Regions from separate parts of the Sinomonas sp. B1-1 genome, predicted to be linked through region 1. Evidence: riboswitches for the same ligand, from Rfam matches in the RefSeq annotation. Region 1 holds a riboswitch; each other region holds the start of a gene.
What was found. Region 1 has a riboswitch for S-adenosylmethionine ahead of sfnG (dimethylsulfone monooxygenase SfnG). Riboswitches for the same ligand answer to the same signal wherever they lie in the genome.
Positions count from the first base shown of each region.

Region 2: it holds a riboswitch for S-adenosylmethionine, as region 1 does, so the genes downstream of both, ACQ5BE_RS18110 (flavin reductase family protein) here and sfnG (dimethylsulfone monooxygenase SfnG) in region 1, are expected to answer to the same signal.
Region 3: it holds a riboswitch for S-adenosylmethionine, as region 1 does, so the genes downstream of both, ACQ5BE_RS17800 (DUF1737 domain-containing protein) here and sfnG (dimethylsulfone monooxygenase SfnG) in region 1, are expected to answer to the same signal.

Region 1 covers NZ_JBCHVF010000015.1:96,376-100,643, forward strand. Annotated here, with positions in the region: gene ACQ5BE_RS17555 (O-acetylhomoserine aminocarboxypropyltransferase/cysteine synthase family protein) at 1-340, opposite strand, end outside; gene sfnG (dimethylsulfone monooxygenase SfnG) at 340-1,524, opposite strand; SAM riboswitch class I at 1,580-1,692, opposite strand; gene ACQ5BE_RS17565 (acyl-CoA dehydrogenase family protein) at 1,821-3,050, shown strand; gene ACQ5BE_RS17570 (ArsR/SmtB family transcription factor) at 3,209-4,198, opposite strand.
Region 2 covers NZ_JBCHVF010000017.1:2,654-6,921, forward strand. Annotated here, with positions in the region: gene ACQ5BE_RS18095 (ABC transporter permease) at 1-318, opposite strand, end outside; gene ACQ5BE_RS18100 (aliphatic sulfonate ABC transporter substrate-binding protein) at 399-1,442, opposite strand; gene ACQ5BE_RS18105 (ABC transporter ATP-binding protein) at 1,494-2,360, opposite strand; SAM riboswitch class I at 2,366-2,462, opposite strand; SAM riboswitch class IV at 2,605-2,716, shown strand; gene ACQ5BE_RS18110 (flavin reductase family protein) at 2,758-3,240, shown strand; gene ACQ5BE_RS18115 (oxygenase MpaB family protein) at 3,332-4,268, shown strand, end outside.
Region 3 covers NZ_JBCHVF010000016.1:41,705-45,972, reverse strand. Annotated here, with positions in the region: gene ACQ5BE_RS17810 (SRPBCC family protein) at 1-370, shown strand, start outside; gene ACQ5BE_RS17805 (NAD(P)/FAD-dependent oxidoreductase) at 454-1,716, opposite strand; SAM riboswitch class IV at 1,858-1,966, shown strand; gene ACQ5BE_RS17800 (DUF1737 domain-containing protein) at 1,974-2,282, shown strand; gene ACQ5BE_RS17795 (rhodanese-like domain-containing protein) at 2,279-2,689, shown strand; gene ACQ5BE_RS17790 (O-succinylhomoserine sulfhydrylase) at 2,698-3,918, shown strand; gene ACQ5BE_RS17785 (globin domain-containing protein) at 4,118-4,268, shown strand, end outside.

The sequences.
Region 1 (4,268 bases):
CGCCGTAGAGCTTGGAGGAGGCGACGATGTGGTCCCCGGCCTGGGTCAGCGCGGCGAACGTGATGAATTCCGCGGCCATGCCCGAGCTCGTCGCGACCGCTCCGAGGCCGCCCTCGAGGGACGCGATGCGCTCCTCGAATGCCGCGACCGTGGGGTTGCCGATGCGGGAGTAGATGTTGCCGTACTTCTGCAGCGCGAAGAGGTTCGCGGCGTCGTCCGAGTCCTTGAACACGAACGAGGTGGACTGGTAGATGGGCACCGCCCGGGCGCCGTGCTCGGCGTCGGGCGTGCCGCCGGCGTGCAGGGCGCGGGTGCGGAACCCGAACTGGCGCTCGGCCATCAGGCGTTCGCCCCGGCAGCCTGGAAGCTCGTCACCGGCAGCAGGTCCGTGCGCAGCTCCGTGCCGTTCTTCCGAGCTAGGTCCGCCTCGAGCTCGCGGACGATCGGGAGGACGTCGCGGCCGAACGCTTCGACCTCCTCCTGGAAGTGCAGGTAGCCGGTGAGGAAGAGGTTCACGCCGATCTTCTTGTACTCGACGATCCGCTCGGCGATCTGCTCGGGGGTGCCGATGAGCTTGGTGCGGAAGCCGTCGTTGTACTGGACGAGGTCCTCGAACGTGGAGTCCTCCCACATTCCCTTGCCGTCCTTCGTGGACTGGCCGGCCTCCTTGACGGCGGCCGCGAAGCCCTCGACGGCCGGCTTGTGCGCCTTGGCGATGATCTCGCGGAGGGTGTCCTGGGCCTCCTTCTCCGTGTCGCGGGCAATCACGAAGCCGTTGAGGCCGAAACGCGGGGCGGCGGGGGCGGTCCGACCGTCCTGCGCGGCGGCCAGGACGCCGCGGATGTTGTCCTTGAACGGCTCGAGGTCGCGGCCGTTGGAGAAGTACCAGTCCGCGGTGCGCCCCGCGGCGGCCTGTGCGGCCGTCGAGTTGCCGCCGAAGAAGATCTCGGGGTGTGCCCGGCCCGGGATGTCCAGCGGGGCCGGGCTGAGGGTGAAGTCCTTGATGTTGTAGTACTTCCCCGACTGCGAGTAGCCCTTCTGGGTCCACAGGCCGCGGAGCACGTTGATGAACTCCTCGGTGCGCACGTAGCGCTCGTCGTGCTCGAGCCACGGCAGGCCGAAGTTCACGAACTCGTCCTTGAGCCAACCGGAGACGATGTTCACGGCCGCGCGGCCGCCGGAGAGGTGGTCCGCGGTGATGATGAACTTGGCGAGGACACCCGGGTGCCACATGCCGGGGTGCACGGCGGAGATGACCTTGAGCCGCTCGGTCGCGCCGAGGAGGGCGAGGCTGAACGAGGTCGCCTCGTGCTGCTTGTCCGCGCCGTAGCTCGCGGCGTAGCGGGTCTGGGTCAGCGCGTACTCGAAGCCGGAGTCCTCCGCGATGCGGGCGAGCTTCTTGTTGTACTCGAACTCCCAGTTGGTGCGCTGCTCGATGGTCGAGACGACGAGGCCGCCCGAGACGTTGGGCACCCAGTACGCGAACTTCAGCGGGGTCTCGAAGTCGATGCGGTGGTCGGTCATGCTGCGCTCCTTGGAACTCGGGCGCGACGTGCAGCGCAGGATGTGGCCTGATCGCTCACCATCGCTTCTGGCAGTAGCACCTTTGGCTCCGGCCGTTGTTCCGGCATTTGGGGGCAATGGTTGCTGCGGCGTCACAGATCCAGATCTCTCGGCCGCTCGGGATGGTCCTTCCGATTGTCGCCAGAGGGGCCGTAACGAGGCAAATTATTTCGTCACACTCGCGCTCGGCTGGCTGGCGCCGAATACTGTTCGACGGCGTGCGCCCGCCGATGGCCCGCCGGAGAGGGGATGCACGCATGGGACGCACGACGCCGGGCGGTGCCTCGTACGCCGAGCTCGCCGAGCGCTTCGCACCGGTCTTCGACCGCATTGCCGAGGGTGCCTTGGAGCGCGAACTGGGCCGGACGCTGCCCTTCGAGCAGGTCGAGTGGCTCAAGGAGGCCGGGTTCGGCCGCCTCCGGGTTCCGGTCGCATATGGGGGCTTCGGGGCCTCCGTCGAGACCCTCGTGCGGCTGCTCATCGACCTCGCCGCCGCGGACTCGTCGGTGGCGCACCTGCTGCGCTCCCACTTCGCGTTCGTCGAGACGATCTCGCTCCAGGACGACGCGTTCCGCGCGCGGTGGTTCGGCCGCGTCGTCGACGGCGTGATCTTCGGCAACGCCGCGACTGAGCGGGCCGGCAACGCCCTCGGCACGGTCGCGACCAGGCTCGTGCCCGCGGGCGACCGCGGGTACCTCCTCACGGGCGAGAAGTACTACACGACCGGCACGATCTTCGCCGACTACGTGGCCGTGATGGCGTCCCCCGAGGGCGAGCGCTCCCGGCTGTACGCGATCGCCCCGACCCGGCACGCCGGCGTCGAGATCCGCGACGACTGGGACGGATTCGGCCAGCAGATGACTGGTACGGGGACGGCGGTGTTCCGCGAGGTCCCGATCCCCGCCGAGGACACCGTGCCGCGCACCGAGTCCACCACCCACGAGCCGGCGTTCCTGCAGCTCATGCTCCTGTCCGTCCTCGCAGGGATCGGCAAGGCCGTGGTGCGGGACGCGTCGTCGCTCGTCGCGAAGCGGACCCGCACGTTCTCCACGGGCTCGGGCCAGCTGTTCCGCGAGGATCCGCTCATCCTGAACCTCGTCGGGCAGCTCGCCGCGAAGTCGTTCGCTGCGGAGTCGTCGGTGCTCGCGGCCGCCCGCGAGCTCGATGACGCCCTCGCGCTGGGACCCGACGCGAGCGCCGAGGACCGCTACGCGCGGGGAGCGGTCGCCGTCGACCTCGCCCAGGTGGCCGTGCCGCCGCTGGTGATCGACGCCGCGCAGCAGCTCTTCGACACGGCCGGCGCCTCCGCGGTGTCCCGGGGCAAGGCGCTGGACCGCCACTGGCGCAACGCGCGCACGGTCGCGACGCACAACCCCGTGGCGTTCAAGGCGCGCGGGCTGGGGGACTGGTTCGTCAACGGCGTCTCCCCGGTCGCGCTGCACAGCATCGGCGAGGCGACGGCCGGGGTCCCAGCCTCCGCCTGCTAGATAGCCCCTCCTTGTGGGGTCACATCCCTAGCCTCTCAGGCCCCGGTCCGGAGGTTGAGGGGTCATGTCTCTAAGAAAAGGAATCCGCTCTCTAGAGATATGACCCCTCAAGGCAGGGACATGACCCCTCAACGCAGGGACATGACCCCACAACAGGATCAGGCGCGGGCCAGGAGCTCCTCGCCCACGCGGCCGCGCTGGTAGAACACCTCCCGCCCGGCGCGCACCGGCTCGGTCAGCCCCGACTCCGCGAGCACCTTGAGATGCGCGTTGACCGTCCCGGCGGCGAGGTCGAGCGCGCAGGCGAGCTGCGTCGTCGTCATCGGGACGTCGAGCTGGGCGAGGATCTGCGCGCGCGTCCGCCCGAGAAGCCGCGAGATGGGGGACTCGCGCGTCTCGCGCGTGGCCTCCCACAGCCGCCCGACGCCCCGGGGCGCGTAGGTGATGGTCGGCACGAACGGGGCGATGTTGAGCACCAGCGTGTTCGGCCACACGAACGCATTGGGCACGAGGATGAGGCCGCTGCCCGGCTCGGGCAGGTCCGTGGCCTCGCAGCCGCGCGTGATCTCGAGGCCCGTCTCGGTGGGGCGCACGCTCGGGTGGAGTGTCTTGAAGACCTCCTGGATGCCGTAGTGCGAGAGCTCATCCAGACGGGAGTCGATGTCCGCGAGCAGGACCGAGCGCAGCCTCGGCCAGTAGGGCTCGACGGCGGTCGCCCAGTACCAGCGCAGCGCCGCGACGATGCGGGGCACGGCGGCGTCGATGTCCGCACGGAGCTCCTCGAGCGTGGCGAGGATGGTCCCCGTCGGCTTGCGGCGCTCGAGGTAGCCGAGGTCGCGCAGCCACAGCTCGCCCGGGACTGCGGCGACGGCGTCGAGCGCATCGGCGAACGAGTCCCCCCGCTCGGGCGTGGGCGTGAGCGAGTCGGCGATGAACCCCTGCGGCTGCACGAGCGTGGTGAGCAGGCGCAGGTGCTCGCGCGCGAGGGGGTCGCCGCTGGCCGTGATGCGGCGGCGTGCCTCGGTGACCCACGGCCGGTGCAGGGGCGTCCCAGCCTGGAGGGCCCGCAGGCTCGTGACCGTCTCCCACAGCGGCGACGCCTCGAAGCGGACCCTCGTGAGGTCCTCGTGGGTGAGCGTGATGAACATGGATCCAGCGTAGGAACCCGGACCTCCCAGGGCGAGGATTCGGTGAACGCCGAATCGTTTCGGCCGTTCC
Region 2 (4,268 bases), on a different contig from region 1:
GATCGTCGGCGAGAGGAGCCGGTCCGCCCACTGCGACAGCCCCACGAGCGAGCCGAACGCGAGCCCCAGCGCTCCGCCGATCACGAACCCGAGCAGGACGCGCTGCGTCGAGATGCCCACGTGCTGCCACAGCTCCCCGCGGCCCGCGAGCTCCGCCCCGGCAGCGAGCACCGCGCCCGGCGCCGGCAGCTGGACCGCGCTGAACAGCCCCGCCGAGGTGGACCATTGCCACAGCGCGAGCAGGACCAGGGGCACGACGGCGCCGATCGCCGCGCGCTTGAGCCCGCCGGCCGCGTCGCCCTGGGAACCCCGGCGCAGGGTGCCGCGCACGACGGCGGGCGCCTCCGCGGCGTCGTGCGTCGCCTCAGCCTCGGGCCGGGTCCCGGAGGAGGCGGTGCTCACTTGGCTGCCTTGGACGCGAAGCTCGGCTCGAGGAGCGAGGCGAGGGCCGTGTCGATCTTGTCCTGCCCGGAGACATCGCCGGAGGCGACGAAGATCGGGCCGACCTTCTTCAGGACCGCGAGCTGCGTCTCGCCCGGGACCGGGTTGATGGCCAGCCGAGTGCGCTCCTTGATGACCTTCCCGGCGACCGCATCGGAGATGTTGGCCGCCTTGGCGAGGATCGAGGTGGTCTCCTCGAGGTTCGCCGCAGCCCAGCCGCGGGCCTTCTCGTAGGTGTCCACGACAGTCTGCGCCTGCTCCGGCCGGTCCTTGAGGAAGGACTCGGTGGCGTTGAGGAAGCCGTAGGTGTTGAAGTCGATGTTGCGGTAGAGCAGCTTCGCGCCGTTCTGCTCGGCGGCCGCCATGATCGGGTCGAGGCCGCTCCACGCCTCGACGGAGCCGTTCTCGAGGGCCGTGCGGCCGTCCGCGTGCTGGAGGTTCTGGACCGTGACGTCGGCCTGCTTGAGCCCGTTGGCCTCGAGCGCCTGGAGGAGGAAGAAGTAGGGGTCCGTGCCCTTGGTCGCGGCGACCTGCTTGCCCCTGAGGTCCGCGACGGAGGCGATCTTCGAGTCCTTGCCGACCACCAGCGCGGCCCATTCGGGCTGGGAGTAGAGGCTGATCGCCTTGATCGGCGAGCCGTTCGCGCGGGCCAGGAGCGCCGCGGAGCCGGCAGTGGAGCCGACGTCGATCGCCCCGGCGCGCAGGGCCTCGTTGGCCTTGTTCGATCCGGCGGACTGGACCCAGTTCACGCCGACGCCCGAGGGCTTGAGGGCCTCCTCGAGCCAGCCCTTCTCCTTGATGACGATGGACAGCGGGTTGTAGGTGGCCCAGTCGATGTTCAGCGTCCCGGCCGCCTTCGCCGCGGGCGCCGAGCCGCCGGAGCCCTCGCCGGCGCACGCGCTCAGGCCCAGGGCGGCGGCGCCGAGGCCGAGGGCGAGGAAGGAGCGGCGGGACGCGGCGGTGCGGAACGCGGCGGTGCGGGACTGGTTCAGGGCAGGCATGGGGAACCTCTTCGTGCGGGTGCGGGGTGCGGGTGGACGTGCGGGGGAGGGTCAGTGGTGGTGCGTGTCCACGCCGAGCGTGGACAGGAGGGTGCCGCGGAGGCGGGCGAGTTCGGCGTCGGCGCGGTCGCGGGGGCGCTCGCCCGGGACGTCGAGGACGTGCTGGATCGTTGCGCCGGGCACGCCGTCCTCGGAGCCGAGCACCACGACGCGGTCGGCGAGCTGGAGCGCCTCGTCGACGTCGTGGGTCACGAGCAGGACCGTGGTGGGCTCGGCCTCGTGGACGCGCAGGAGGAGGTCCTGCATCTTCAGGCGGGTGAGCGCATCGAGGGCGCCGAACGGCTCGTCCAGGAGCAGCACGCCGGGGCGCCGGGCCAGGGCACGGGCCAGCGAGGCCCGCTGGGCCATGCCGCCGGAGATCTCGCCTGGGCGGTACGCCGCGCAGTGGGTCAGGCCCACGAGGGCCAGGAGGCGGTCGACGGCGGCGCGCCCCTCGCGCTTCTCGGTCCCCTTGGGCAGGCCCAGGGCCACGTTGTCGTGCACGCTCAGCCAGGGCAGGAGCCGGGGCTCCTGGAAGCCGACGGCGCACAGGGGCGAGATGCCGCTGCTCGGCTGGCCGCCCACGAGCAGTTCCCCAGCCGCGGGCGCGTCGAGCCCGGCGGCGATGCGCAGCAGCGTGGACTTTCCCGAGCCGCTCGGGCCCAGCAGGGCCACGATCTCACCCGGGGCGAGCGCGAGGTCGACGTCGCGCAGGACGTGGGTCACGCCGTCGTGCGCGCCCGTCCCGGTGCCACGGCCGCGGCGGGCGGCGAAGGACTGGGCGACGCCGCGGAACTCCAGCGAGGCGGCGCGGGGCGCGGCGAGGGCGGAACCGCGGTGGGGCGCCTCGGAAGTCGGCTGGGCCAGGGCAGAAGGCATGTGCATCTCCATCGGTTCTGGCGGTAGCACCTGTGGCCCCTGCGGGGGCCATGGTTGCTGCGGCGTCACGGAGCCAGATCTCTCAGCCGCTCGGGATGGTCACTTCACATTTCACGTAAAGAAGGCCCGCCGTGCAAAACCAGACGTCGGGGCGCGCGTAACAAATGACAATGTGTCCGCGTGTTTCCACCGCCCGCGGATACGTTGGACGACCGGTGGATCCCTTCCGTACTGTGAAGGACAGGATCAAGAGTCCCGGCGCGAAGCTCTGGCTGGCCGGGCGGCAACCCTCTCCCGTAGTGGGGTGCCCCAGATGAAGATCCGGCCGCGGTGGCCATCCGCGGCAAGTACGGCGCCTGCGAACCGTGGGCGTCCGGCCGACTAGCTGGAGGAGCCCATGACAGCGACACCCCTCGACCTCGTGACGGGCGCGGACCTGCGCCGCGCCATGGGGCACTGGGCCACGGGCATCGCCGTCATCACCACCTCGGACGGCGGCGCGATCGCAGGCCTCGTGAGCAACTCGTTCACGTCGATCAGCCTCGACCCGCCGCTCGTCTCGTGGGCGGTGGACAAGAAGTCGAGCTCATTCGAGATCTGGAACCGCACCGACAACTACGCCGTGCACATCCTGTCCGAGTCCCACCGGGACCTCGTGGCGCGGTTCGCGGCGAAGGGGACGGACAAGTTCGCGGGACTGGCCTGGGGGCCCGGGACGCTGGGCTCGCCGATTGTGGCCGACGACGTCCCGCACCTCGAGTGTCGCCTCTGGCAGCGGGTGGACGCGGGGGACCACGTCATCCTGATCGGCGAGGTGGTCAGCGTCTCGGATCCGGAGGAGTTCGTCCCCCTGACCAACCACGTGTACTGGGCAAAGTAGACCGACGGCGCATCAGCGCCAGGCAGCCGGGGCCCCGGCTCCCCCAAGCGGAGGGGGCCCCGGCCAGCCAACCCGCCGGTACGCTGGGTGGGTGACCACCGGTCTCAACGACACGCTCATCGGCCCGTTGCGGCGCCGCCTCCTGACGACCTTCTCAGGCCAGTCCGAGGGGAACCTGGCGTGGGAGGAAGCCCTCGAGGAGGGCGACGACGCGGGGTACTTCGCGCCTGGCTCCGCGGTCTGGGCCGTCCACGGGGGCATGACGCCCATCGCCGCCGGCATCCGCGCCCTTCTCACGCAGGCCCTGCACCCGGGTGTGCTCGCCGGCGTCGTGGAGCACTCGAACTACCGCGCCGACCCCCTTGCACGGCTCGCCGGCACGATCCGCTGGATCTTCACCGTCACCTACGGGGACACCGCGGCCGCCCGCCGTGCGTGCGCGTGGGTGCGGAAGCGGCACGTGCCCGTGGAGGGGGAGTTCGTCACGGGCCACGGCACGCACGAGCACTACTCCGCCAATGACCCCACACTGGCCGAGTGGGTCCACCTCGCCTTCACGGATGCGTTCCTGCGGGCGTACGAATTGCTTGCCGGGCCGGTTCCCGGGGGTGCGGACCGCTACGTGGGGGAGTGGGCCGCGGCCGGGGAGCTCATGGGGGTGGCCGACCCGCCGCGCACCGCGTCCGCCCTCGTCGAGCGGATGGAGGCGTACGACGCCGCAGGGCAGCTTGCCGGCGGACCGCGCCTGGCCGATGTGGTCTCGTTCCTGCGCCGGCCGCCGCTCGACCCGCTGCTGCGCCCGGGCTACGCCGTGCTGTTCAACGCGGTGGTGTCGGGGATGCCCCAGCGGCACCTGGACCTGCTGGGGCTCGAGCGGCCCCGCCTCGGGCCGGTGCCGCTCCCGGTGACGGGCGCCGCGAAGGCGACCCTCGCCGTCGTGGGTCGGGCCCTCGACCCGATGTCGCCGAGTGAGGCGGCCGCGCGACGTCGTCTGGCGCGCCTCGGCGTCCTCCCCGGTCCATCGACTG
Region 3 (4,268 bases), on a different contig from region 1:
TCCCGGCTGGCCGGCGACCTTCGGCCGCCACGAGTTCCACCCCGGGGGCCTCTGCCACTACTGGATGACCGGCCCCGACGGCGAGAAGGCCTACGGGTGGTGGCGGTTCCTCGCCATCAGCCCGCACGACCGGCTCGAGATCGAGGACGGCTTCGCCAACGAGGACGGCTCCCCGCTCGACCCCGAGGACAGCGCGACGTTCACGGTCACCTTCGAGGAGGCAGGCACCGGGACGCGCATGACGACGGTCTCGGCCTTCCGCTCCCTCGAGCAGCTCGAGCGCATGGCCGAGATGGGCATGGAGGAGGGCATGAAGGAGGCCTCGGGCCAGATCGACGCGATCCTCGCCGAGGCGCAGGCCGTGCGCTGAGGCAGCGGCACGCACGACGGCGCCGGGTCACCGAGGCGACCCGGCGCCGTCGTGCGCCCGTTCCCCGCTACACCGGGGCCCTGCTACGCCCGCGGCTTGTCCGGGCGGCTCAGGACCACGAACGAGCGGCGGTGGCTGATGTAGTCGCTGGGCCAGGTCGCCAGGGCGCGGACCTTCTGCAGGCTGCCCGAGAGCAGGAAAACGTGCACGCCGAGCCAGGCGAGGAACGCGAGGGGGCCCGCGAGGACCTTCCGATCCGGACCGGGACCGACCTCGGCGACCGCGGCGCCGCGGCCCACCATGGCCATGTAGCCCTTGTCCGAGTAGTGGAACGGCTCGCGCGGGCGGCCCTCGATGTCGGCGAGGATGTTCTTCGCGGCCCAGCCCCCGGCCTGCAGCGCACAGGAGCCGAGCTGCGGGAGCTTGTTGCCCTTGTCATCGGTCATGTTCGCGGCGTCGCCGAGGACGTACACCCCCTCGACCCCTGGGGCGGTGAGGTCCTCGTTGACGTCGATCCTGCCGCCGCGGCCCTGGGGTAGGCCCGAGCCCGCCACGACCGGCCCGGCCTTGAGGCCGCCGGCCCAGACCACCAGGTCGGCGGGGATCCCGGTACCGTCGTTGAGCACCACCGTGTCCGGGGTGATCTCCTTGACCGGCACGCCGAGGTGCAGCTGGACGCCCATGCCGGACAGGCGCCGTCGTGCGTACTCCTTGGACTTGTCGGAGAACGGGGGGAGCACGTTCGGGAGCATGTCCACGAGGTGCACGCGGCAGCGGGAGGCGAGGCGCTGGGAGAAGTAGCCCGGGAGGACATACTTCACGGTCTCCGCCATGGCGCCCGCGGTCTCGACGCCGGTGGGGCCGCCGCCGATCACCACGAAGTGCAGCTCCGAGCTGTCGTCGACCCGGTCGGCCTCCTCGAGGATGTTCGAGAAGGAGCTGCCGAGGCCCACGGCGTCCTCAACCGAGTAGAGCGGATACGTCCCCTCCTCGGCGCCCGGGGTGTTGAAGAAGTTGGCCTCGGCGCCGGAGGCCAGGACCAGGAAGCGGCCCTCGTAGGTCCTGCCGTCCGAGGTGGTCACGCGCTTCGCGGCCGGGTCGACGCCGGTCACTTCCGCGACCAGCACGCGCACGTTCGGCTGGCTCCGGAAGATGTCGCGCAGGGACCGGGCGACCTCCGAGACGCCGAGCTGGACAGTCGCCACCTGGTAGAGCAGGGGCTGGAATTGGTGGTAGGGGTTCTTGTCGATCAGGAGGACCCGCACGCCCTTGCGCCCGAGCTCGCGCGCGGCTGCGACGCCCGCGAACCCTCCGCCGACCACGATGACTTCGTAGTTCTCGTCCACGGGGCGCACATTACCCGCTCGGAGGCGATCTGAACCGCTGCGGGCAGCAAGCTGACCCCCGTGGCGCCGCCCGTGGCATGTTGCCAATCGTTACCGCCGGGCCATGGCTGGCCCCATGCCCGCGTGCTACGTTCAACGCAGAGTAATGAGCGCCAGTGGGAAGCCCTGACTAGCTGGCCGGCAACCCTCCGTTCGGCGGGGTGCCTCAGGTGAGTACTCGGCGTTCGTTGATCGAGAGCAAAGCCCGAAGGAGCCCCATGTCCGAGACCGTGACAGAGCCGGCTGAGACCACACCGCTGAACGATCCCGCGGCTCCTTCCGGGGCCGCCGAGGCGAAGCTCGCCTACCGCCTCCTCACGGGCCCGGACACGCGCGAGTTCTGCGCCCGCATCTCCCAGGCTCTCGCGGACGGGTACGTACTGCACGGCAGCCCGGCCGCGACCTTCAACGGCTCCGAGGTGATCGTGGCGCAGGCCGTGATCCTCCCGCATGCCGTGGCCCGAGCGGACGCCGCCGTGGCCTCCGCCGTCGAGGGGCTCGAGTACGAGGGCGAGGGCCACGCGTGAGCTACGCGGGCGACATCGACCCGCTCGAGGCGTGGGAGAAGCTCAAGGACGGCGCCGTCCTGGTGGACGTCCGCACCGAGGAAGAGTGGGCCCACATCGGGATCCCCGACACCAAGGCCACCGAGAACGACCCGCTCTTCATCCCCTGGGTCTTCGCCGGAGGCATCCCCAACCCGGACTTCGTGATGGAGCTGACGCTCCAGGCCCCTGAGCCGGGCAGCACCGAGCTCGTGTTCCTGTGCCGTTCGGGCAACCGCTCCGTCGCCGCCGCGGAGGTGGCCGCCAACCTCGGCTTCACGGCCTACAACATCCTCGAAGGCTTCGAGGGACACCCGGGCCCCGACGGCCACCGCACCGTGAACGGGTGGAAGAACCGCGGGCTGCCGACCAATCTGGGACAGGACTAAGTACTTTCGTGACGTTTGACACCAACCACAATCTATCGGTCGGTTGGAGCGAAGACACCCAGGCCGTGCGCGGCGGGCTCCTCCGCACCAACTTCCAGGAAACCTCCGAGGCCGTCTTCCTGAACTCGGGCTTCGTCTACGACTCGGCGGAGGCCGCCGAGCGGGCCTTCACCGGCGAGGACGAGCGCTTCGTCTACTCCCGCTACGGGAACCCCTCCGTCGCCACCTTCCAGGAGCGCCTGCGCCTCCTCGAAGGCACCGAGGCATGCTTCGCGACCGCCTCCGGCATGTCGGCGGTGTTCACGGCCCTGGGCGCCCTGCTCGGCGCGGGAGACCGCGTGGTGGCGGCCAGGAGCCTGTTCGGCTCGTGCTTCGTGATCCTCAACGAGATCCTGCCCCGCTGGGGCGTCGAGGCCGTGTTCGTGGACGGCCCTGACCTGGACCAGTGGCGCGAGGCCCTCTCGGTGCCCACCACGGCCGTGTTCTTCGAGTCGCCCTCGAACCCGATGCAGGAGATCGTGGACATCCAGGCCGTGGCCGACCTCGCGCATGCAGCGGGAGCCAAGGTCGTCGTCGACAACGTCTTCGCCACGCCCCTGCTCCAGCGCAGTCTGGACTTCGGCGCCGACGTCATCGTGTACTCCGGGACGAAGCACATCGACGGACAGGGGCGCGTGCTCGGCGGCGCCGTCCTCGGCACGAAGGAGTTCATCGACGGCCCCGTCAGGCACCTCATGCGGCACACCGGGCCGGCCCTGTCGGCCTTCAACGCCTGGGTGCTCACCAAGGGCCTCGAGACGATGGGGCTGCGGGTGCGGCACTCCTCCGCCAACGCCCTCGCGATCGCGGAATGGCTCGAGGCGCAGTCGGACATCAGCTGGGTCAAGTACCCGCACTTGCGCTCGCACCCGCAGTACGAGCTCGCCCGCAAGCAGATGAGGGCCGGCGGCTCCGTGATCACCTTCGAGCTCGGCGCCCCCGAGGGCCAGGGCAAGGAGGCCGCGTTCCGCTTCCTCAACGCGCTCAGCGTCATCGACATCTCCAACAACCTCGGGGACGCCAAGTCCCTCATCACGCACCCTGCCACGACGACGCACCGGGCCATGGGCCCCGAGGGCCGCGCCGCGATCGGGCTGAGCGACGGCGTGGTGCGGCTCTCGGTGGGGCTCGAGGACGTCGGGGACCTCATCGGGGACCTCGGGCAGGCCCTGCGCGCGGCCGCCCGCTGAACGGCGCCGAGCAGCGCCGCGCGTCGTCGGGCACGCCAGCTGCGGGCCGGGCTTGACAGAACGGCCGCCATGTTTCGAGTGGAACCACACGCGCCATGCATAGTAGGTTGCTTCAGGCGGTACCTGCCAGGGGGGTGGCAGACGCAAGAGACAGCCCCCCGGGGCAGACGTGCGCGCTAGGCGCAGAAGGGACGGCCGCGTGGACTCGAGCGCGCTGAAGCGGACATGGTCGATGGCGGCCTCGCTCGGGGACGACGTTCCGCTGTACTTCTACTCGCACCTGTTCGCGACCCACCCCGAGGTCCGGGAGATGTTCCCCGTCGCGATGGGCGCGCAGCGGGACAAGCTCT